DNA from 3 places in the Pseudomonas sp. S3_A03 genome. Region 2 is predicted to be linked to each of the others. Evidence: riboswitches for the same ligand, from Rfam matches in the RefSeq annotation. Region 2 holds a riboswitch; each other region holds the start of a gene.

Region 1 (7,912 bases), 310 kb from region 2:
ATCACCACCATCTCTTCCTCGAACACCGCCACGCCCTCCAGCGTCGAGTGCAACACCGGGCCGTCGACAAACGCCGCCGTCAACCGCCCCGACAACACGCCTTCGATCATCGTGCCCGAAGGCCCCGTGCTCAGGTCCAACTCGACCTTGGTGTGTTTCTGGTTATATGCCGCCAGCAACGCCGGAATACGCACCGCCGCCGTGCTCTCCAGCGAACCCAAGGCAAACGCGCCCTGGGGCTCCTCCCCCGCCACCGTGGCGCGGGCCTCTTGTACCAGGTCGAGAATACGCCGCACATAGCCGAGGAAATTCCACCCGGCCGGCGACAGGCGCAAACGGCTCTTTTCACGGATAAACAACTCCACGCCCAGGTCCTGCTCCAATTGCTTGATGCGCGTGGTGAGGTTCGACGGCACCCGATGAATCAACTGCGCGGCGGCGCTGATGCTGCCTTGCTCGGCAACCGCCTTGAAAATTTCCAGCTGCACCAGATCCAAGTCATTCTCCAATCGTGAATGTATTGCTTAATATTATTCAGTTTCCAGAAAACATCCAGCCCCGTACGCTCACCACCATCCCAACGTACTTACAGGACGGTGCCATGAACGCGATTTCCTCCCAGACCCACGCCCTGTCGATCAACCCCGCCAACGGCGAAACGGTCGGCAGCTACCCGTACGAGACCGCCTCGCAATTGGACACAGCGCTCAACCGCGCCACGGGTGCCTTCCGCACCTGGCGCCGTACACCGGTGAGCCAACGCGCCGAACTGCTGCTGGGCCTGGCGACCGCGCTGCGCGGTCAAGCCGAAACCATGGCACAGATGATCACCCTGGAAATGGGCAAGCCCATTGCCCAGGCCCGTGCCGAAATCGAAAAATGCGCGCAACTGAGTGAATGGTACGCCGCCCAAGGCCCGGCCATGCTTGAGCCGGAGCCAACCCTGGTGGACAACGGCACTGCCCACATCGAATACCGCCCGCTGGGCCCGATCCTCGCCGTGATGCCGTGGAACTTCCCGGTATGGCAAGTACTGCGCGGCGCCGTGCCGACGCTGCTCGCCGGCAATACCTACGTGCTCAAACACGCGCCGAACGTGATGGGCAGCGCCTACCTGATCCAGCAAGCCTTCCAGAAAGCCGGTTTTATCGAAGGCCTGTTTGAAGTGATCAACGTGACCACCGAGGGTGTGTCCAGCGCCATCGCCGACCCGCGCATCGCTGCCGTCACCCTCACCGGCAGTGTGCGTGCCGGCATCGCCATCGGCTCCCAGGCGGGCGCGGCGCTGAAAAAATGCGTGCTGGAACTGGGCGGCTCCGACCCGTTCATCGTGCTCAACGATGCCGACCTCGACGCCGCCGTACAGGCCGCGCTGATTGGCCGCTTCCAAAACAGCGGCCAAGTTTGCGCCGCCGCCAAGCGCCTGATCATTGAGGCCGGTGTGGTCGAAGCCTTCACCGCCAAATTCGTCGAGGCCAGCCGCGCCATGGTGATGGGCGACCCGACCTCAGCCGACACCTACGTCGGCCCGATGGCCCGCTTCGACCTGCGGGACGAGTTGCACGGCCAGGTCCAGGCCACTCTGCAAGAAGGCGCCACATTGTTATTGGGCGGCAATAAAGTCGCAGGGGCCGGTAACTATTACGAACCGACCGTACTGGCAGACGTCACCGACCAGATGACCTCGTTCAAACAGGAGCTGTTCGGGCCGGTGGCCTCGATCATCACCGCCCGCGACGCTGACCACGCGGTGGCGCTGGCCAATGACAGCGAATTCGGCCTCACCGCCAGCATTTTCACCACCGACGCGGCCAAGGCGCGGGATATTGCCAATCAGTTGGAAACCGGCGGGATCTTCGTCAACGCCTTCAGCGTCTCCGACCCACGCGTGGCGTTTGGTGGCGTGAAAAAGAGCGGGTTCGGCCGCGAGCTGTCGCACTTTGGTGTGCGCGAGTTCTGCAATGCACAGACGGTGTGGCGGGATCGCAAATAAAACAGGCAACACCCGTCAACTGTGGGAGCGGGCGTGCTCCCACCTTTGACCTGCGGTGCTTTTCGACCAATCGACCGTCACTTCCCCCACTGCTTTTGCAGCATGCCCTTACTTGCTTCCAGCCGTTGCTCGCGCAGTAAGCCAGTCGCATGCCCGACAGGAAAGCAGCTGCGTCAAAGCGCCCACAGGCGGATCAAGGCAAACCCCAGGTCTACGTTGACGCAGTCACGCCCATCTACCCACTCATCCCCGCGAAGGCGTCGTCCGGTGTTGGTCTCGCGCTCACCTTTGGCAATCACCAGCACAAACAACCGGACCGGGCATTCGAATGAGCGCAACCGCTCAACATCAGCCCCTCACTGACCAATTGCCCTCCAGGCACTTGGCTTGGGATATGTCGCCCAGACACTTGATTTCAGCAACCATGCTCGTTGAGCCACTGTCGTCCAGGGCATACAGGTCGGCTTTGCGCCGCTCGCCAATCGGCAAATCGGTCCAGAGGCTGATGTCATTCTTGAACCAGGCATACAAGCTGATTTCGGCCTGAATCCAGTGCTCGCGGCAACTGTTCAGTTGCAACACCTGTTCGAGTTTATCGCCCATTTCACGAAAGGCCCGCTCGAACAAAACAATCCATTGATCAGCATTCATGACTGACTCCCTGTGTATGACGTATCGAGGCTAGTGCTTGACTGGTGCATCCCAGCAATCCGGGTGGCGTGCGCAGACATCGTATTGGCGATCCATCAAGGCCATGCGGTTAATGTGGGCGTCCGTGGCCGCCCGGAACGACTGATTGCTGGTTGTGATATAGGCCGCGGTGCGGTCAGTCAGGCGTGCGTTTAACTGGCTGCGGGTGTGGGCATCCAGTGCCTGGGGGCGAATCGAAAGGGCGCGGCAAATAATATCATTGAGCCATCACTGCGTATCACCCCATCGCCCAAGCATTCGCAGGGCGGTACAGCGCATCAATCCAGCATCCGGCTAAGCAGCCGGTGCCCATCTGCCGTCACCTCGACCATCGCCGACAACATCACGCCGTCGGCACCGTCCGTGGAGAGCAGGCTCCAAAAGTCCGGTGGCTGATACCTCACACCAACGGTGCCCGCCTTGGCGATCACATACACGTTGAGCACTTGCCCGGGTTGCATCAACGGGCTGTCACCCTCGACCTTGTAACCGAGCACTTGCGGCTTTTGTATGCGCGCCTGCCCCATGGCATAGCCCGCAAACTCACGCACCGCGACGGCATGGCCCGCGTCCAGTTCCTGTTGTATCGCCGCCCCCACATTGGCCAGCCGCTCGCCGCCCTGAACGTGGGCGACTCCGTTGGCCAGCGCACGGCGCGCAGTCATCAGCAATTGGCGTTGCGCCGGGGTGGCATTGGGTGTGGCAAACGTCCAGACCTGAGCAACATGGGCCTGCGCCGATGCCGCGATCAACTCCACTTTTACCAGCGCCGCGTCCGGGAACGGCACATCGGTGGGCGGCGCGGCGCTCACCTGGTTATTCACCGACACCGCCACCGCTGCCGGGTAGCCGCGATAACCGAACATCATCGGCAGCCAGCCGTGCTGTGCGTACTGGTCGAGTAAAAATTCCTGGACCGCAGTGCCGGTGCCGCCCTTGCGGATCAGCGGCGCGACCTTGCGCAACAGGTCACTGGCGATGGGCGCCAGTTTGGCTTCCTCGGCAAGAATGGTTGCGTCATCCAACTGGGCGATGGCGCGGGCCCTGTCGCCGATCGCGTCGGTGTAGCGGGCGAGCGCAGGGTCAGCGGCGTGTGCGCTCATGCAAAACAACAGTGGCACTATTCCCAGACGTATCAACATGGCCTTCCTTGGGTTGGTTATGGACGGACCCGAATTGTACCTCCACCCAGCGCCCAAGATGGACTACCATACCGCGCCGGTTCCCAAACGGGACTAATAGGGAATTCGAAACGCCGCACGCGGCGCCAATCGAAACTGCCCCCGCAACTGTAGATGCCGAGCCTGCTCCTTCATGCCACTGGACACCGTCCGGGAAGGCCGGAGCGAGGCGACGACGCATCAGTCAGGAGACCTGCCGGCCCAGCAACATCACTCACCGGCGGGGTGTCCGGGAAGGACATCCTCGCCTGCCCGAGCGGCAGCGTTCGAGGGCGTATTTCCGAGCCGTAACGCCCCTGCTGCACGTACGGTTCACACGGAGATTGCCCCATGCTGCCACGCGTTACCGCCCTGATCGCCGGGCTGGGCTTATGTGCCCTGGCCCAAGCGGCGCCCACTCATTACCCGCTGGCGGTCGAAAACTGCGGCAGCACCGTGACCTTCCAGCACGCCCCCGAGCGCAGCGTGACCATCGGCCAGGCCGCCACCGAAATGCTCTACGCCCTGGGCGTGGGTGACAAAGTGGTCGGCACCTCGCTGTGGTTCAACAGCGTGTTGGCGCCGTTCAAGGCGCAGAACGACGGCATCGACCGCCTGGCCAACAACGAGCCGAGCTTTGAAGCGGTGATCGCCAAGCGCCCGCAACTGGTGGCGGCCGAGCTGGAATGGGTGGTCGGCGCGCAAGGGGTGGTGGGCACGCGCGAGCAGTTCCATGAATTGCAAATCCCCACCTACCTGCTGCCCTCCGACTGTGAAGGCAAAGACAACCTGGTCGGCGCCGACGGCACGCGGCTGGAGCCGTTCCGCATCGAGACGATCTACAAAAGCATCCACCAACTGGCGCAGATCTTCGACGTGCAGGATCGCGGCCAACAACTGAACGACGAACTCAAAGCGCGCCTGGCCAAATCCGTCGCCACCGCGCAAGGCAAGGGCTTGAAACACGCCAGCGCACTGGTCTGGTTCTCCAGCGCCGAGATGGCCAGCGACCCTTATGTGGCCGGGCACAAGGGCGTTCCCGAATTCATGTTGGAAACCCTCGGTTTGCACAACGTGGTGCAGTCCGATGAAGAGTGGCCCGCCGTCGGCTGGGAGACCCTCGCCAAAGCCAACCCGACCTTCCTGGTGATCGCCCGCATGGACCGCCGCCGCTACCCCGCCGACGACCATGAAAAGAAACTCGCCTTCCTGCGCAGCGACCCGGTCACGCGCAACATGGACGCGGTAAAAAACAACCGCATCATCATCCTCGATGCCCTGGCGCTGCAGGCAAGCCTGCGCACCTTTGATGGCCTTGAACAACTGGCCGCGGCCATCGACGGCTACAACCTGCCCAAATGATCCGTACCCTACTCGCCCTCGCGCTGCTGCTGGCCGCCGTCCTCGCCGGCGTGGCCATCGGCGAAACCGCCATCGAACCGCAGGTGGTGTTGCAGGTGCTCGCCAATAAACTGTGGAACGCCGGCTACCTGCTGGACCCCATCGACGAAGGCGTGGTGTGGAACTACCGCCTCACGCGCACCCTGGTCGCCGCCGCCTGCGGCGCCGGGCTGGCCACCTGCGGGGTGATTCTGCAATCGTTGTTGCGTAACCCGTTGGCCGACCCGTACTTGTTGGGCATCAGCGCCGGCGCCTCGACCGGCGCGGTGCTGGTGGCGTTGATGGGCGTGGGCGGCGGCTTGGTTTCGCTGTCGGCCGGCGCGTTTGTCGGGGCCATGGCGGCATTCGCCCTGGTGATTTTATTGGCGCGGGCCAGTGGCTCCATGAGCGGCACCGGGCAGATCATCCTCGCGGGCATCGCCGGCTCGCAGCTGTTCAATGCGCTCACCGCATTCCTGATCACCAAGTCCGCCAGCTCGGAACAGGCGCGCGGCATCCTGTTCTGGCTGCTCGGCAACCTCAGCGGCGTGCGCTGGCCGTCGGTGTGGCTGGCGGTGCCGGTCGCCGTGGCGGGCTTGGCCGTGCGCCTGTGGCACCGGCGTGCGCTGGATGCGTTTACCTTCGGCAGCGACTCGGCGGCGTCCCTCGGCATTGCGGTGCGCCGCGTACAGTTTGTGCTGGTGGGCTGCGCCGCGCTGGTCACCGCGGTGATGGTGTCGATTGTCGGCTCCATTGGCTTTGTCGGCCTGGTGATCCCCCACGCCGTGCGCTTGTTGCTCGGCACCGGGCACTCGCGACTGCTGCCGGCCAGTGCGTTGGGCGGCGCCTTGTTCCTGATCGCGGCCGATGTGCTATCGCGCACCTTGATCAAGGGCCAGGTGATCCCGGTGGGCGTGGTCACGGCGCTGGTCGGCGCGCCGGTGTTTGCGCTGATCCTGATCGGCCGGAGGAATGCCCGATGACAGTGCTCAGTTGCACGGGCCTGGGCTTCAAGGTGCGCGAGGCCGAGTTGCTGCGCGAGATTCACCTGGAGGTAAACCTGGGTGAAACCTTGGGCATCGTCGGCCCGAACGGTTCCGGCAAATCCACCCTGCTCAAACTGCTGGCGGGCTTGCGTACGCCCGCCAGCGGCGAGGTGCGACTGGGCGGCCAACGCCTGGGCGACCTCTCGCGCCGCACCATCGCGCAACAGTTGGCGGTGGTGGAGCAGCAGGCCGACACCGACGACGCGATCCGCGTGTTCGACGCCGTGGCGCTGGGCCGCACACCCTGGCTGTCGGCGCTGAGCCCATGGTCACACGACCACGACACAATCGTGCGCCAGGCCCTGCACGACGTGGACGCCACCCACCTGAGCCAACGCGCCTGGCGCAGCCTCTCCGGCGGCGAGCGCCAACGCGTGCACATCGCCCGTGCCCTGGCGCAACGGCCACAGATTCTGTTGCTGGATGAGCCGACCAACCATCTGGATATCCAGCATCAACTGGCGATTTTGAAAGGCGTCCAGGCGCTGCCGGTGACGACATTGATTGCGCTGCACGATCTCAACCAGGCACTGACCTGTGATCGGTTGGCCGTGCTGGATCGCGGGCGATTGGTGGCGCTGGGCAAGCCGATGGATGTACTCACACCGCAACGCCTGCAGGACACGTTCGGCGTGCAGGGGCACTACCTGACGGACCCGTTTGATGGGGCGCAAATACTGCGGTTGCGCTCTAACTGAGCGACCATGCCGTCGGGCAGCAAAGATCAGCGCTGGGAAACCCACAACAAACAGCCCACCATGCGCCCGCCGACCGTCACGTCTGGCCAAACTTCACTAATGGCGGCCTGAAAAATGGGTGGATATGTGTGCTGAGAATCTGGGGATACCTGCCAAAGTGCTATAAGGACTTTCCGCCTGCCTAGCCTTTTAAATCATGCCGATCAGCCGTTGTGGCGAACGGCTTTATTGTTCGCCATTGATACGTTTCGTGATCCACCTTCGGCCATACCCCAACACCTCATCCGCCATCGCCACCGGAAAATGAATGAACCCGTGCGCCGACTCCGGCAGCAGATGGGCCTCGGCCTGCGGCCATCGTTCAGCAATGAGCAACGTGTCGTCCCTGAGCGGGTCCAACTCGCCCACGAACATCAACGCTGGCGGCATACCTTCAAAGTCGCCATACAACGGCGACAACGGCGGTTGCCTGCGCTGTTCATCACTTAATCCCGGCGTGAGCAAGCGCAACGCCTCGACCATCCCCGGCCCGTCCAGCAATAACGTGCTCGGCCCGGCCTGGCGCACGCTCGGTGTGCCAGTCAAATCGTAAACGCCGTAATACAACACCGCACCGCTTACCCGTTTGAGCAACTCTGGCCATTGTTTGAACACCAGCAACGTCGCCGCCGCCAGATGCCCGCCGGCCGATTCGCCGACGAAGACCACCGGCAAATGCGCAAACTCTTCCTCGGCGAGCAACCAATGCGCCGCCGCCAGGCAGTCCTCCAACAGCCCTTCAACCGGCGTATCCACCGCCAGCCGATAATCCACCGACACCACCGCCACGTCGCACGCGTTGACCATGCCGAGGTTGAGGTCGTCGTCCATCTGCGCATTGCCGATCACCCAACCGCCGCCGTGAATATCCAGTACCACCCCCTTGGGCGGGCCGCTCGGGCGCAG
Region 2 (7,912 bases):
ATGCAGGCGCAGCGGGTCGAAATCCGTATGGTTGCTGATGCGCGGCAACACCGGGACCACCACCTTGAGTACCTGCGCGGCCTTGTCGATCTGGCGATGGTCAATGCCGTCTTCGGCTTCCAGGTGCAGGTCCATCACGTACGGCAATACGCCCACTACCGGTTTGCCGGTACGCGCTTGCAGCCAATCGAGGCCAGGCTGCAGCAGCGCGATATCACCGCGAAAACGGTTGATGATGAAGCCTTTGACCCGCGCCTGTTCGCTGGGTGAGAGCAACTCCAGCGTGCCGACCAAATGGGCGAACACCCCGCCCCGATTGATATCGGCGATCAACAACACCGGGCAATCCACCGCCTCGGCGAAGCCCATATTGGCGATGTCGTTGGCGCGCAGGTTGATCTCGCCGGCGACCCCGCCCCTTCCACCATCACCACCGGGTAGGCCTGGCTCAAGCGCGAGTGGGACGCCAGCACCGCTTGCATCGCGATGGCTTTGTAGTCGTGATAGGCCACCGCGTTCATGCTGGTGACCGCACGACCATGGATGATCACTTGGGAGCCGGTGTCGCTGTTGGGTTTGAGCAGCACCGGGTTCATATCGGTATGCGGCGCCAGGTTGGCCGCCTGGGCCTGCACCGCCTGGGCGCGGCCTATTTCGCCGCCTTCGGCGGTCACCGCACTGTTGAGCGCCATGTTCTGCGGTTTGAACGGTGCCACTGCAATGCCTTGGCGCACCAGCCAACGGCACAGCGCAGTCACCAGGGTGCTTTTACCCGCATCGGAGGTGGTGCCTTGCACCATCAGCGTACTCATGCAGCGTCCTTATAGGCAGCCAGCGCCGCGTCGAGGCGCAGCCAATCGACCTCGGTGTCGGGCAGGCCGAAGCGCAGGCTGCTGTCGTGCACAAACAGGCGCAGCAGAATGCCGCGCTGGGCCATGAATTCGTGCATGCGTTCGGCATGCGGAGTGATCAACCATTGGAACAAGGCGCAGCCGCCCTGCGGTTCAAAGCCATGGCGTTGCAGCAACTCGAACAAGCGCCGGCCGGCCTCCAGGCACCGGGCGCGCTGGTGCGCGTGGCCGGCGGTGTCGCGCAGGCACGCTTGGCCAAGCACCCGCGTCGGCCCACTGACCGCCCACGGCCCGACCTGCTCGGCGAGCAACTTGAGCAGCCGGCGCTCGGCCAGCACAAAGCCCAGCCGTACACCCGCCAGGCCGAAAAACTTGCCGAACGAGCGCAGTACAATCAGGCCAACCTGATGGGCCTGGCTCGCCAGGCTCAATTGCGGGGTCACGTCCATAAACGCTTCGTCCACCACCAGCCAGCCGCCGCGCTGGGCCAGCCGCGTGTGCCAATCCAGCAGGCGCTGCGGGCTGAGGCTCAGACCGGTGGGGTTGTTGGGGTTGACCACCACCAGCACATCGAGGCCATCGAGGAAAAAGTCGACTTCCTGCTCCTGCACCTCACGCACCACGTAACCCGCGCGGCGCCAAGCTTCGGCGTGTTCGGCGTAGCACGGCGATAACACGCCGACCTTGCCCGCACGGCGCAGGCGTGGCAGCAACTGGATCGCCGCCTGGGAACCGGGCACCGGCAACACGTGCGCCGCGCCGTAATACTCGCCGGCGGCCTGCTCCAGGCCGTCGTCGGTTTCCGGCAGGCGCGCCCAAGCGCGTAGCGGTATCTCGGGGATCGGCCAGGGCCAGGGCGCAAGGCCGCTGGAGAGATCCAGCCAGTTGGCCTCGGCAATCCCGTATTGAACCGACGCTTTGCGCAGCCGACCACCGTGTTCAAGCATAGAATTGCGCCCCCGCGCATAGGATCAGCAGCCACAGCCAAACGCCGCGCTGCACCAGTTGCCAGCCTCGTTCGATTGAATCGGCATCCGCCGCCGGGCCTTCGCCCAATGGCGGGCGCTGGTGCAGCTCGCCGTGATAAATCGCCGCACCGCCCAATTCGACGCCCAGTGCGCCGGCCCCGGACGCCATCACCGGCCCCGCGTTGGGGCTGTCCCATGTCGGCCCCTGGGTACGCCAGCATTTGAGCGCCAGGGCGGTTTTGCCCAGCACCGCGTAGGTCAAGGCCACCAGGCGCGCAGGAATGTAGTTCAGTACGTCGTCGATTTTCGCCGCCGCCCAGCCAAAGCGTTCGAAGCGCTCATTGCGATAGCCCCACATGGCGTCGAGGGTATTGCTCAAACGGTAGAGCACCACCCCCGGTACGCCAGCGACCACGAACCAGAACAACGCGGCAAACACCGCATCACTGCCGTTTTCGAGCACCGATTCGGTGGCGGCGCGGGCTACTTCGGTGCTGTCCAGCTCGCTGGTCTGGCGGCTCACCAGGTAACTCACCCGCGTGCGCGCTTCATCCAGGTCATCGCTGCGCAACGCCTGGGCGACAGGCAGTACATGTTCACCCAGGCTGCGCATGCCGAGGGCACAGTACAGCGCCAGAATCTCCAGCGCCCACCCGATAGAGGGCGCCCACGACAGCGCGGTGGCCAGCAGCGTCAACGGCACCACGGCGATAAACCATGCCGTCACGCCATGGCTGCGCCAGCCACGGCCACCGCTATTGAAGCGTTGCTCGATGCGCCCGGCAAAATTGCCGAACGCCACCAGCGGATGCCGACGCCTGGGTTCACCCAGCAGCGCATCCAACGCCACCCCGGCGACACACAGCAAGGCCACACTCATTGACTCGCTCCCCACGTATTCTCATACAACATGTCTTTCAGCGGCCGCGGTTCGGCCCAGCCTTCGAGCTGCAACATCGGTGCCGGATAGAATTCGGCCACCGGCCCCAGGCACAGCACGGCCAGGGGTTTGGCGCCGGGCGGCAGGCCCAGCAGATCGGCCAGGGCCTGGGGGTCGAACAACGATACCCAGCCCATGCCCAGCCCTTCGACACGGGCAGCCAGCCATAGATTCTGGATCGCACAGGACAGCGAAGCCATGTCCATTTCCGGCAAGGTACGGCGGCCGAAAATGTGCCGCTCGCGATCATCCATCAACGCCGCCACCAGTACTTCAGCGCAGTCGTGAATGCCTTCGACCTTGAGCTTCATGAATTCATCGGAACGTTCGCCCAGGGCTTGGGCGGTGCGCACGCGCTCTTCTTCGACCACTTGCTGGATTTGCCCACGCAGGTGGCGGTCGCTGATGCGGATAAAACGCCACGGCTGCATCAAACCCACACTGGGTGCCTGATGCGCGGCCTGGAGCAGGCGATGAAGCAATTCGGGAGCCACCGTACCGCCGCTGAAGTGGCGCATGTCGCGGCGCTCGGCGATGGCGCGGTAGACGGCGTCGCGGTCGGCCGGGGCAAATGCGTTGTCGGTCATGGCCCTATCGAGGGCAAGCCCCTCCCACATTGGGTGCAAACAAGGCGGCGACCGCTGATGGGTTCGATGGGAAATAAAAGTGCACATAAGAGGCTGTCATCCGCCCCTGTCGGTAAACCGCCTCGGCACCGCGCCCACCGTTAGGGCTCAGGCCACGGGCAATCGGCTCGCACTCGGTGCTGGTCAGGGAATGGTGATACGTGTGCCCGCGCAACACGCCTTCCGGCAATTCGACGCTTTGCAGGGCCAGGGCCGCGAGTTTCTTTTGCATCACCGCATCGCCCGGTAAAAGGCCGAGCAGTTCGGCACGGTTGCCGTCGACGTCGGTGAGCGAGTCCAGCAGGTAGAGCATGCCGCCGCATTCGGCGAGCAACGGCTTGCCGGCGGCGTGGTGGGCGCGGATGGCAGCGAGCATCGGGGTATTTTCCGACAGCGCCTGGTGGTGCAGTTCCGGGTAACCACCGGGCAGATAGAGGCTGTCGGCGTCGGGCAGTGCGTGATCATGGATCGGCGAAAAGAAGCTCAACTGAGCCCCCATCGCTCGCAGCAGGTCGAGGCTGGCGCCGTAGGTGAACGCGAAGGCTTCGTCACGGGCGACGGCGATGCGCACGCCCTTGAGCAATGGCTCCGCCTCGATCACCTGCGGTGCGGCGAAGGCCACCGGCGGCGGCAGCGCGACTTTGCAACTACCGCCCAGGGCTTGGGCGGCGGCGTCCAGGCGCACATCGAGATCATTCAATTCGCTGGCCTGCACCAGCCCCAGGTGACGGCTGGGCAGCTCGATACCGGTCTCACGTGACAACGCGCCGTACCAGCGCAGGCCTTCGGTGAGGCTGCCTTCGAGCAACTGCGCATGGCGCAGCGTGCCGACGCGGTTGGCCAGTACCCCGGCAAACGGCAGGTCCGGCTGATAGCGCGCCAGGCCCAATGCCAGCGCGCCAAAGGTCTGGGCCATGGCGGTGCCGTCGATCACGCCCAACACCGGCACGCCGAAGTGCCGCGCCAGGTCGGCGCTGGACGGCGTGCCGTCGAACAGGCCCATCACGCCCTCGATCAGGATCAGGTCCGCCTCCCCCGCCGCTTCCCATAACAAGCGGCGACTTTCCTGCTCGCCCACCATCCACATGTCCAATTGATAAACCGGCGCACCGCTGGCGCGCTCATGGATCATCGGGTCCAGAAAGTCCGGGCCGCATTTGAACACGCGCACGTTGCGCCCCAGGTTACGATGCAAACGGGCGAGCGCGGCGGTGACGGTGGTTTTGCCCTGGCCGGACGCCGGAGCGGCGATCAATACAGCCGGGCAATGACGGGGCGGGTTCACAGTTCGACGCCCTTCTGTGCCTTGATACCGGCCTGGAACGCATGCTTGAGCATGCCCATTTCAGTGACGGTGTCGCCCATTTCGATCAACTCGGGCTTGGCGCCACGGCCGGTGACGACCACGTGTTGCATCGGTGGGCGGGCTTGCAGGTCGCTCAGAACATGATCGAGGTCGAGGTAGCCATGCTTGAGGGCAATATTGAGCTCATCCAGCACCACCAGGCCAATGGACGGGTCTTGCAGTAATTGGCGCGACACGGCCCAGGCGGCTTCGGCGGCGGCAATATCGCGCTGCCGGTCCTGGGTTTCCCAAGTGAAGCCTTCGCCCATCACGTGAAAGCGCACTTGCTCGGGGGAAACGGCGGAAAAACAATTCTTCGCCGGTACTGTTACGCCCCTTGATGAACTGCACCACGCCGCACTGCATGCCATGGCCCATGGCGCGGGCGAGCATGCCGAATGCCGAGCTGCTCTTGCCTTTGCCATTACCGGTGAGCACCAATAGCAAGCCGCATTCATTGGGTGAATTGGCGATGCGCTCGTCAATCACGGCTTTTTTGCGCAGCATGCGTGCCAGGTGGCGTTCATCGCGGTCGGGGGTATCGGTCATGGCAGCTCTCCGTTGGGGCTGAACAAAAACGGCGGGCAGGGAAAAGAAAAAACAGACAGCCAAGCATCGCCCACCGTGATGCTGTTGGATGATCCTGGCCGGTCTCCGGGCTCATGAGTGGCGTTCTGAAGCGAACAGGCCGACGCTGCGCCTTCCCATATCGCGAGCGATACAGTGGCTCAATGCAGGGTCTTGACTCATTTACCGTTGCGGGGGCAGCGCCGGAATTGCGGCGGCGCTGTGTATAAGCGCGCTCACTCACCGGCTTCCCTGTTTCACTCTGTCGACCCACGGGTCACAGAGCACCTGGAACAAGCGGCGAAGGTTAGTGGGTTGGAGGGCTAGCTGCAAGCGTCAAGCCTAAAGCTACAAGCAGGCATTGCGCCGTCTTGCAGCTTTAAGCGTGCAACGTGGCATTGATTCTAAGGATTACGCGCCAGATTGCCCGGCAATACGCGCTTGGCACTCAGGTAAGCATTCTGCCAATACGCTTTGGACAGGGTGTCCAGTTTCACCGTGCCACCGGTTTGCGGCGCATGGACAAAGCGACCTTCACCCACGTAGATCCCAGCATGGCTGACCTGCGAGCCACCACCGGTGGCGAAGAACAATAGGTCGCCGGTTTGCAGGTTCTGCTCGCTCACATCCTGGGCGCGCATCACGATCAGCTCGCGCGTGGTGCGTGGCAGGGAAATGCCGGCGGCGTCGCGGTAGACGAAGCCGATCAGGCCGCTGCAATCAAAACCGGAGTCCGGCGTGTTACCGCCCCAGCGATAAGGCGTGCCGACCAGGCCCAGCGCACGAAAGAGCACGTCTTCGGCAGCAGGCGAAAAGTTCTGGGTGGAATAATTGAACACCGGCTTGGGCTTGACCGCGATGGGCGCAGGCGGCGGTGTGCGGCTGGCGCAGGCGCTGAGAAGCGCGGCGCAAACAATTAGAATCAGGCGGGCCGAGGTCGACATGTGCAGAACAATCCTGGTCTGGATGCGGCTTTCGCTGCCGAACGCTGAAAACCAGAACGCGCAAGCAAAGCTCGCGCGAACGGGTTACAACAATATCCAGGGATTCTAGCGCTTACGCGTCAAACTTCAAGTATCACTTTAAGTTTACTTACTGGCGGTAACCGTAGTCGGGGCCATGGCGAGTGCGCGCTTGGCTTCGATGAAGGTTTTGCTCCAGTAGCTGTCACCCAGGCTGTCGACTCGCACACCGCCACTGCGACGGCTGCTGGAGTGGATAAACTGGTTGTCACCCAAGTAGATACCGGCGTGACTGACACGACCACGGCCTGCCGTACTGAAGAAAAGCAGATCACCGGGCTTGAGGTTGTTGCGTGCGACCAACGGTGCTTTCACGTTGATCATTTCGCGCGTGGAGCGTGGCAGGTTCATGCCGGCTTCTTCGCGAAACAGATAGCCGATAAAACCGCTGCAATCGAAACCGGCTTCGGAGGTACCGCCGAAACGGTAACGGGTACCGATCAGGGACATGCCGCGTTCTAGGATACTGTCGGCCAGAACTGGAAGCTGGTAAGGCTTGTTGCCGGAGAAATCGGCCAGTTCTTTCTCGGTTGCCAGCTCTTCTTCATAAACGGAAGCAGACTGCGCAGCGACGAATTTTGCCTGGGACTGTTGTTGAGGCTTCTGCTGCTCTGCCACGTGTTGAGGGTGGGAGGCGCAACCAAACAACAGGGTAACGAGTGCGAGAGGCACGAGGGGTGCGAAGCGATTTAGCATGGGCACGACCGTGGCTGATGTGTAAAGAAGCCGAGACTATGCCCTCTATCACATCGATTTGCAAATTCAATCGTGCGCTATGTGACTTCGCGATTGGACCGTGACATCTAAGCCCTGATTCCAATTAATGACGTAAATGCGTAGCCCGCCGGGCTCAGACGCAGGTTTTCTGGCGCCTGAAAAGTGCCGAATCGTGACAAATCAACGTGTTACCAACCCAACGTCTCTTTGAGAAAAGGGATCGTCAATTTTCGTTGCGCCTGCAAAGAGGCCTGATCGAGCTGCTCAAGCAAATCGAACAAGGCGCTCATGCTGCGGGTACCGCGGGTGAGGATAAAGTGCCCCACTTCGTCGGTGAGGTGCAGGCCACGACGGGATGCACGCAATTGCAGGGCGCGCAGCTTGTCTTCGTCGGACAGGGGGCGCATCTGGAAGATCAGCGCCAGGGTCAGGCGTGACTTGAGGTCGGCCAACTTGACCGGCAATTCCCGAGGCGACGTGGCGGCGGCAATCAGCAAGCGCCGGCCGCTGTCACGCAAGCGATTGAATAAATGGAACAGCGCCTCTTCCCAATCCGCCTTGCCGGCGATCACCTGCAGGTCATCCAGGCACACCAGTTCGTACTGTTCAAGGTTGTCGAAGATGCCGATGCCGCGATCCATCAGCTCAGCCAACGGCAGGTATACCGCCGGCTCACCCATTTGCTCGAAGCGCAGGCAGGCGGCCTGCAACAGGTGGGTACGCCCCACGCCATGCTTGCCCCACAGATAGATCAGGCTTTCAGTCCACCCGGCGTCGGCTTCGCAGAGCCGCTCGACATAGCCGAGTGCAGCGGCATTGGCGCCTGGGTAGTAATTGATAAAGGTGGCGTCATCACGCAGACGCACACCTAAGGGC
Region 3 (7,912 bases), 950 kb from region 2:
CTCGGACTTTGTACCTGCGTAATATTTTGGCGTAAACTGCCGGCAAGCCTGTGAGGAGTTTCCATGACTGCCATAACCATTACCGACGCCGCCCACGATTACCTGGCCGACCTGCTGTCCAAGCAGAACACCCCAGGAATCGGTATCCGCGTCTTCATCACCCAGCCCGGCACCCAGTACGCCGAGACCTGCATTGCCTACTGCAAGCCTGGTGAAGAGAAGCCTGAAGACACCGCCCTGGGGCTGAAAAGCTTCACCGCGTACATCGACAGCTTCAGCGAAGCCTTCCTTGATGACGCCGTGGTCGACTACGCCACCGACCGTATGGGCGGCCAGTTGACCATCAAGGCGCCCAACGCCAAGGTGCCGAATGTCAACGCCGACAGCCCGGTCAACGAGCGCATCAACTACTACCTGCAGACCGAGATCAACCCGGGGCTTGCCAGCCACGGCGGCCAGGTCAGCTTGATCGACGTCGTCGAAGACGGCATCGCTGTCCTCAAGTTCGGCGGCGGCTGCCAAGGCTGCGGCCAGGCCGACGTGACCTTGCGTGAAGGCATCGAGCGCACCTTGCTCGAGCGTATTCCGGAGCTCAAGGGTGTACGTGACGTGACCGACCATACGCAGAAAGAAAACGCCTACTACTGAGTAAGGCGTTCACTGCGAAAATAAAAAACGGCGCCCCGTGAGCGCCGTTTTTTTATACTTTTAATTCAGTGGGTTACGTTGTTTATCTCAGACGGAAGATTAGGTGTGGGGGCTTGCTTCCGATAGCGGTGCCTCAGTCGCCTCGACCGCTGGCTGATACACGCATCTGGTAAAAAAGCTAAGGTCGATAAAGATGCGCATGCCCAGCCCGATACAGCGATGACTCGCTGAAACTGTCATTGGCCAGCACCCGACCCACCACAATCAGCGCCGTGCGCCGAAAGCCCTTGGCGGCGACTTTGCCGGCGATATCAGCGAGCGTGCCGACCGCCCAATCCTGGTCCGGCCACGTCGCGCGGTGCACCACGGCAATCGGGCAATCCGCGCCGTAATGCGGCAACAGCTCGGTGACGATCTTTTCCAGATGATTGACCCCCAGGTGAATCGCCATGGTCGTGCCGTGGCGGGCCAGGCTGTCGAAGTCTTCGCCGACCGGCATGCTGGTTTTATCGGCGTAGCGCGTCAGGATCACGCTTTGGGCGATGTCCGGCAGGGTCAGTTCGGCCTCCAGCAACGCAGCGCAGGCCGCCACTGCGGTGACGCCGGGGATGATCTGGAAGGGAATGTCCCATTCGCGCAACTGGCGGATTTGCTCGCCAATCGCGCCGTACAGGCTCGGGTCGCCGGAATGCACACGTGCCACGTCCTGGCCTTTGGCATGGGCGGCCTTGATCAGGTCGATGATTTGCTCCAGGTGCAATTCGGCGCTGTTGACCACCTGTTCCGCCTGATGGCCGTCCAATACCGCTGCGGGCACCAGGGAGCCGGTGTAAATGATCACCGGGCAACTGCGGATCAACCGTTGGCCCTTGATGGTAATCAATTCCGGGTCGCCGGGGCCGGCGCCGATGAAGTAGACGGTCATGGAGAGTTCCTGTCGAAAAACGGGCGAGCATGAAGGATGCTCATGATCGGAAAGCGCGATTATCGGGATTTTAGCCGGCGCAGGCCAACGCAAAGGTGGCCTGGGCGGTTTTCCGGCGGGTGATCAACAAGCGGGCAGGGCCGCCGCAGAGCTGTTCGGCCAGGGCCAGGGCGGCGCTTTCGGCGATGCCGTAACAGCCGGTATGGGCGAAGGCAACTGCGGATTTATGGCTCAGCCGCGCTTCATAAACGGCCAGTTGCCCGGCGCTGAAGCACCGCAAGGGCAGGTCGAGCCATCGGGCCAGGGCGAGTAGCCCCGGCTCGTTTTGTTTACGGTCGATGCTGGCCAGTGCCATGACACGGTGACGCTCGACGCCGCCCTCGGCGAGGGCCGCATCAAACAGGCCCAACAGGGTGGCTGCATCACAACCGCGCTGGCAGCCCAGGCCGACCACGTAGGTCATGCCGAGTAGCGATCATCGCGGTTGCGACGGAACAGCCAGGCGCTGATCAGGCCCAGGGCCAGCCAGAACGCCATATTGGTCAGCTGCGAGGCGATCTTGAACTGCGCCTCCAGGGCTTGCGGCGCGAGCATTGAATGCACTAGCGGCTGCGGCGCGCCGAGTAGGTGCGGCACCGCGAGGATGGCTGCGCCCAGCACTTTGAGCAGCCCATTGCGGCCGAAAACGATCAGCGCAATACCGGCGGCAGTAGAGGCGGCGGTGCCGATCCACCATGCCTGGCGTAGCGCCAAGTCAGCGGCGGCAGTGCCCGGCAACTCCGGTGGCAGGCCGAGGGTTGGCGCCAGCACAAAGGTCGCGTAACCCGCCAAGCCCCACAGCAGGCCTTGGGCGGTGCGAGTCGGCGTGCGCAAGGTGTAAAGGCCAGCCAGCATCAGCGCAAAACCGACGGCTACCACCAGGTTGGCGCCCGTGGTCGAGAGCACGCGCTGCCAGCCGTCTTCCGGCTCCCAGGCTTCGGCGTCATGGGTGTGCGCGGCAGCGCCGGCGGCGTGCTCATGCACAACCTCTGTGGCGGCCGGGGCTTTTTCAAAGGTTTCCGCCTGCAGAATCAGCGGGGCAACCCAGAAGCTTTGCAGCAGGGTCAGCAGCAGGGCGGCCAACAGGCCGCTGAACCCTGCGGTTTGCGCAATACGCTTGATCATGTCGGCAGGTCTCAATGGCACGGGAACGCGGCGCTGTGGCGGGTATCGTGGGCAGCGTTGTGCACCGCCTCAATGTGCGAGAAACCGGCGAAATACACCAGGCACGCACCGAGGATCGACGCGCCGATAGCGGCGCTCAGGCGTTGGCTCAGGGTGGAGGTGCTGCTGGCGGTGTGCGAGGTGCTGCTGATGATCGACATGGCGCGTCCCTTTCAGGTGTCAGGGTGAAACGAGCGCATGAAAACCCCGCGAGCCAGGCCCACAGGGTTCTGAACAGCGCCCGCCCACCGCGGGTTTGTTATCTGAAGTTTTCGGGCCGGTCTCCGGGCTTGCGAGGGACACTGGGTCTATAAAGCATCGCCTTCCCATGCCGTACAGGCACAGTGGATCTGACGCTTCGCTCGCTTACCGTTGCGGGGGCAGCACCGGACTTGCCATACGGATATGACGTACCGGTTTCCCGTTTCACCCTGTGAAGGGCACCCGAAACAAGGCTTGTAGGAAAGCATGCAGAGCGGCGGTAGTCAAATTGACCGAGCCCCTGTAGCCTTGCACCCTTCGAGGTTCTTCGGCTCAGGCCGAAGCTAAGAAGGGAACGCGGTTCAAGCCGCGGCTGCCCCCGCAACTGTGAAGGGTTTACCGACTGCCATGCCACTGCCGATCAGGCGGGAAGGCGCAGCCGGCGCCGGTCGTACGGCCCGCAAGCCCCAAGCCAGGAGACCTGCCTCGCAACCGATTTTCCAATTCAACCGGGCGGGGTGATCCGGTGACGAAATCCGCTGCTGCGCGCTGTTGCAGGGCCAATCGTCCCGTATGCCCGCCCCAAAAGGGCATCCGATGAAAACACTGGCCAAACTTCCCGTCACCATCGTTACCGGCTTCCTCGGCTCGGGCAAAACCACCTTGCTGCGCCATATGCTCGACAACGCCCAGGGCCGTCGTATCGCGGTGATCGTCAACGAATTCGGCGAGCTGGGTATCGACGGTGAAATCCTCAAGCAGTGCTCCATCGGTTGCACCGAAGAAGAAGCCAACGGCCGTGTCTACGAATTGGCCAACGGCTGCCTGTGCTGCACGGTGCAGGAAGAGTTCTTCCCGGTGATGCGCGAACTGGTGGCCCGTCGTGGCGACCTCGACCATATCCTCATCGAAACCTCGGGCCTGGCCCTGCCAAAACCGCTGGTGCAAGCGTTCCAGTGGCCGGAAATCCGCAGCGCCTGCACGGTCGACGCGGTGATCACCGTGGTCGACAGCCCAGCCGTGGCCGCCGGCACCTTTGCCGCGTTCCCGGACCAGGTCGACGCCCAGCGCAAACTCGACCCGAACCTGGACCACGAGTCGCCGCTGCACGAGTTGTTCGCCGACCAACTGGCCAGCGCCGACCTGGTCATCCTCAACAAGTGCGATCTGATCAGCCCTGAAGACCTGGCCCGCGTACGCCTGGAAGTCGCCGAAGAGCTGCCGCCGGCCGTCAAGGTCATTGAAGCGAGCAGCGGTCGCCTGCCGCTCGACGTGCTGATCGGCCTGGGTGCCGGCTCCGAGGAGCACATCGATGGTCGCCACAGCCATCACGATCACCACCATGAAGGCGAAGACGATCACGACCACGATGCGTTTGATTCGATCTCCATCGACCTGCCGCAAGCCGACGAAGCGCTGCTGCTCGACGCCCTGACCCAACTGGTGGTGCAACACGGCATCCTGCGCATCAAAGGGTTCGCCGCGATCCCCAACAAGCCGATGCGCCTGCTGATCCAGGGCGTGGGCACGCGTTTTGACAAGCATTTCGACCGCGCCTGGGGCGCAGACGAAGCGCGCATTACGCGCCTGGTGCTGATCGGCCAGGAGCTGGATGCCGCTGCCCTTGAAGCGCAATTGCGCGCCGCGCTCAGCGCTTAACCCATGCACCTGCTCAGGACTCAGCCCGGTGGTTTCGTCGCGGACGACAATATTGCCGACCTTGGTCAAACCCCCGCCGAACTGGTGATCCTGTGTAGCGGCGATTCGAGCCTGGCGCTGCTGGCCGAAGCGGCGCAGCAACTGCCCGAGGATTACCCCAGCCTGCGCCTGGCCAACCCGATGCAGGTGCAGAACCACGCCTCGGTCGACCTCTACGTTGACGAAGTGCTGCGCCACGCCAAGGTCATCCTGATTTCGTTGCATGGCGGCATCGCTTATTGGCGTTACGGCATCGAACGTCTGGTGGCGTTGGCCGAGCGCGGCGTCACGCTGATCCTGGTGCCGGGCGATGATCGTCCCGACCCCGAGCTCAGTGGTCTCAGCACGGTCAACGCCGAGCAACGCGAGCGCCTGTGGCAATTCCTGCGTCAGGGCGGCTTGGGCAATGCGCTGGATTTCTATCGCTGCCTGGCCAGCGGTTATCTGGGCCGTGATTACCCGTGGGCCGAGCCGCAACCCCTGGCGCGCACCGCGATCTATCACCCGCGTAAAGCCAACGCCCGGCTCAATGACTGGCAGGCCGATTGGCATGCCGAACGGCCCGTGGTCGCGGTGTTGTTCTACCGTTCGCATTTGCAGGCGGCGAATACCGGTTTTATCGACGTGTTCTGCCAACGCTTGCAGGTGGCGGGCCTGAACCCGTTGCCGATGGCGGTGGCCAGCCTGAAAGAGCCCGGTTGCCTGACGGTGGTCGAGGACCTGCTGGACGAGGTCGGCGCGGCGCTGATTCTCAACACCACCGGCTTTGCTCAATCAAGCCCCGAAGCTCCGCACCTGCGCCCGTTTCGCCGCAATATCCCGGTGATCCAGGCCATTTGCGCCCAAGACAACAGGCCCGGCTGGCAGGCCAGCGAACAGGGCCTGGGCCCGCGCGATTTGGCCATGCACATCGCTTTGCCGGAGCTGGATGGGCGCATCATCAGCCGCCCCATCAGCTTCAAAGACCTGGCCTGGCGCAGCGAGCGCAGCCAGTCTGACGTGGTGTGCTACCGCGCAGCGCCCGAGCGCATGGATTTTGTCGCCGAACTGGCACGGCGCTGGGTCGAGTTGGCGCGGGTACCGAATGCAGACAAGCGCATCGCGCTGATCCTTGCCAATTACCCGACCCGCGACGGGCGCATCGGCAACGGTGTGGGCCTGGACACCCCGGCGGCGGCGCTGAATATCCTGCGGGCGCTGCAAGCCGAAGGGTATTCGCTGCCGGATGCATTGCCGGACAGCGGCACGGCATTGATCCATGAGCTGCTCGGTGGCGTCACCAATGATCTGGACAGCCTTGACCTGCGCCCTTGCCATCAAAGCCTGGGCCTGGATGACTACGAGGCGATGTTCCTGCGCTTGCCCGAGGCCAATCGCCAGGCCGTGCTGGAGCGCTGGGGTACGCCCCACAACGACCCGATGTTTCGGGATGGCCGCCTGATGATTGCCGGGCTGCGCCTGGGCCTGACTTTTGTCGGCATTCAACCGGCGCGGGGTTACCAGGTGGATGCCAGTGCGGTGTACCACGACCCGGACCTGGTGCCGCCGCATGGTTACCTGGCGTTCTATTTTTGGTTGCGCCACACCTACGGCGCCCATGGCGTGATTCACGTGGGCAAGCACGGTAACCTCGAGTGGCTGCCGGGCAAGGGCGTGGGCTTGTCGGAAAACTGCTGGCCCGACGCGCTGCTGGGGCCGCTGCCGAATATCTACCCGTTTATCGTCAACGATCCGGGCGAGGGCGCCCAGGCCAAGCGGCGCACCCAGGCGGTGATCATCGACCACCTGATGCCGCCGCTGACCCGCGCCGAAACCTATGGCCCGCTGCGTAACCTGGAGCTGTTGGCGGACGAGTACTACGAAGCTCAATTGCTCGACCCGCGCCGCGCCCGTGAGCTGCAAAAAGACATTCTCAAGCTGGTGCGCGAAACCCGTATCGACCAGGAGCTTGAACTGGACGGCGACGCCGATGCCGATGCCGCCATCTGGCTGCCGCGCCTGGACACCTACCTGTGTGACTTGAAGGAGTCGCAGATCCGCGACGGCCTGCATATCTTTGGCGAGTCGCCCCAAGGCCGTCTGCGCATTGATACCTTGCTGGCCTTGCTGCGTATTCCCCGTGGGGATGGCCGTGGCCCGCAATCGAGCGTGCTGCGGGTGTTGGCCAAGGCGTTCGAGCTGGGCTTTGACCCGCTGGACTGCGCCCTGGCCGAGCCCTGGACCGGACGCCGCCCGGGCGTGTTGCAAAAGATCGATACGCAACTGTGGCGTACCGCCGGTGATACTCGCGAGCGCCTGGAGTTGTACGCCGCGCGCTTGATCGAACAGGCGCTGGAAGGCCCGGTGGAGCAGTTGCAAGCGCCCGGTTGGGAGGATGTGAACGCGGTGATCGAAAGCCTGCGCAGCGTCGTGGCCCCGCGCCTGGATGCCTGCGGCCACGCCGAAATGCGCGGCCTGCTGGACGCCCTGGGCGGTCGTTTCGTACCCGCGGGGCCGAGCGGCGCGCCGAGTCGCGGGCGCCTGGATGTACTGCCCACGGGGCGCAATTTTTTCACGGTCGACGTGCGCAACCTGCCCACCACCACGGCATGGCGTATCGGTTTTCAGTCGGCCAACCTGGTTCTTGAGCGGCACTTGCAGGATCACGGCGACCACCTGCGCCAACTCGGCCTGTCGGTGTGGGGCACAGCCACCATGCGTACCGGCGGCGACGATATCGCTCAGGCCATGGCGCTGATGGGCGTGCGTCCGGTCTGGGCCACGGGCAGCCAGCGAGTGGACGATTTTGAAATCCTGCCGATCAGCCTGCTCGACCGCCCGCGTGTCGATGTGACGCTGCGCGTGTCCGGGTTTTTCCGCGATGCGTTCGCCAACCTGATCCGCCTGTTCGATGCGGCGGTGCAAGCGGTGGCTGCCCTGGATGAACCAGATGACATGAACCCGTTGGCCGCCAAGGTGCGCAGCGAGCGCGAAGCCTTGCGTTTGTCGGGCCTGGACGAAGACGCGGCCGCGAAACAGGCCGGCTGGCGTATTTTCGGCGCCAAGCCCGGTGCCTATGGCGCGGGCGTGCAAGGGGCGATTGACGGCCGCCTGTGGCAAAGCCGCGAGGATCTGGCCGAGGTCTATCTGAACTGGGGCGGTTACGCTTACGGTGGTTCCGATGAGGGCACCGCCGCCCGTGGGCAATTTGCCCAACGCCTGAGCCAGGTGCAGGCTGTGCTGCAAAATCAGGACAAC

Evidence for each region. A riboswitch is a leader RNA that binds a small molecule or an ion and turns the genes downstream of it on or off. The one in region 2 is predicted to bind cobalamin.
Region 1: linked by a shared signal. The riboswitch ahead of AB4O25_RS09370 (ABC transporter substrate-binding protein) and the one ahead of cobO (cob(I)yrinic acid a,c-diamide adenosyltransferase) in region 2 are both predicted to bind cobalamin.
Region 3: linked by a shared signal. The riboswitch ahead of cobW (cobalamin biosynthesis protein CobW) and the one ahead of cobO (cob(I)yrinic acid a,c-diamide adenosyltransferase) in region 2 are both predicted to bind cobalamin.

Annotation. Positions count from the first base shown of each region.
Region 1 is NZ_CP162753.1:2,074,176-2,082,087, forward strand. It holds gene ptrR (putrescine utilization regulator PtrR) at 1-497, opposite strand, end outside; gene AB4O25_RS09350 (aldehyde dehydrogenase family protein) at 602-1,993, shown strand; gene AB4O25_RS09355 (hypothetical protein) at 2,167-2,331, opposite strand; gene AB4O25_RS09360 (hypothetical protein) at 2,342-2,644, opposite strand; gene AB4O25_RS09365 (M24 family metallopeptidase) at 2,962-3,825, opposite strand; cobalamin riboswitch at 3,886-4,079, shown strand; gene AB4O25_RS09370 (ABC transporter substrate-binding protein) at 4,195-5,205, shown strand; gene AB4O25_RS09375 (FecCD family ABC transporter permease) at 5,202-6,206, shown strand; gene AB4O25_RS09380 (ABC transporter ATP-binding protein) at 6,203-6,967, shown strand; gene AB4O25_RS09385 (alpha/beta hydrolase) at 7,193-7,912, opposite strand, start outside.
Region 2 is NZ_CP162753.1:2,380,846-2,388,757, forward strand. It holds partial or broken gene AB4O25_RS10725 (cobyric acid synthase) at 1-812, opposite strand, end outside; gene cobD (threonine-phosphate decarboxylase CobD) at 809-1,798, opposite strand; gene cbiB (adenosylcobinamide-phosphate synthase CbiB) at 1,791-2,699, opposite strand; gene bluB (5,6-dimethylbenzimidazole synthase) at 2,696-3,346, opposite strand; gene AB4O25_RS10745 (cobyrinate a,c-diamide synthase) at 3,351-4,670, opposite strand; partial or broken gene cobO (cob(I)yrinic acid a,c-diamide adenosyltransferase) at 4,667-5,279, opposite strand; cobalamin riboswitch at 5,359-5,604, opposite strand; gene AB4O25_RS10755 (C40 family peptidase) at 5,702-6,241, opposite strand; gene AB4O25_RS10760 (C40 family peptidase) at 6,386-7,015, opposite strand; gene hda (DnaA regulatory inactivator Hda) at 7,225-7,912, opposite strand, start outside.
Region 3 is NZ_CP162753.1:1,433,183-1,441,094, reverse strand. It holds gene nfuA (Fe-S biogenesis protein NfuA) at 64-648, shown strand; gene cobM (precorrin-4 C(11)-methyltransferase) at 827-1,573, opposite strand; gene AB4O25_RS06285 (cobalamin biosynthesis protein) at 1,644-2,036, opposite strand; gene AB4O25_RS06280 (CbtA family protein) at 2,033-2,737, opposite strand; gene AB4O25_RS06275 (CbtB domain-containing protein) at 2,749-2,937, opposite strand; cobalamin riboswitch at 3,035-3,239, opposite strand; cobalamin riboswitch at 3,282-3,480, shown strand; gene cobW (cobalamin biosynthesis protein CobW) at 3,575-4,636, shown strand; gene cobN (cobaltochelatase subunit CobN) at 4,640-7,912, shown strand, end outside.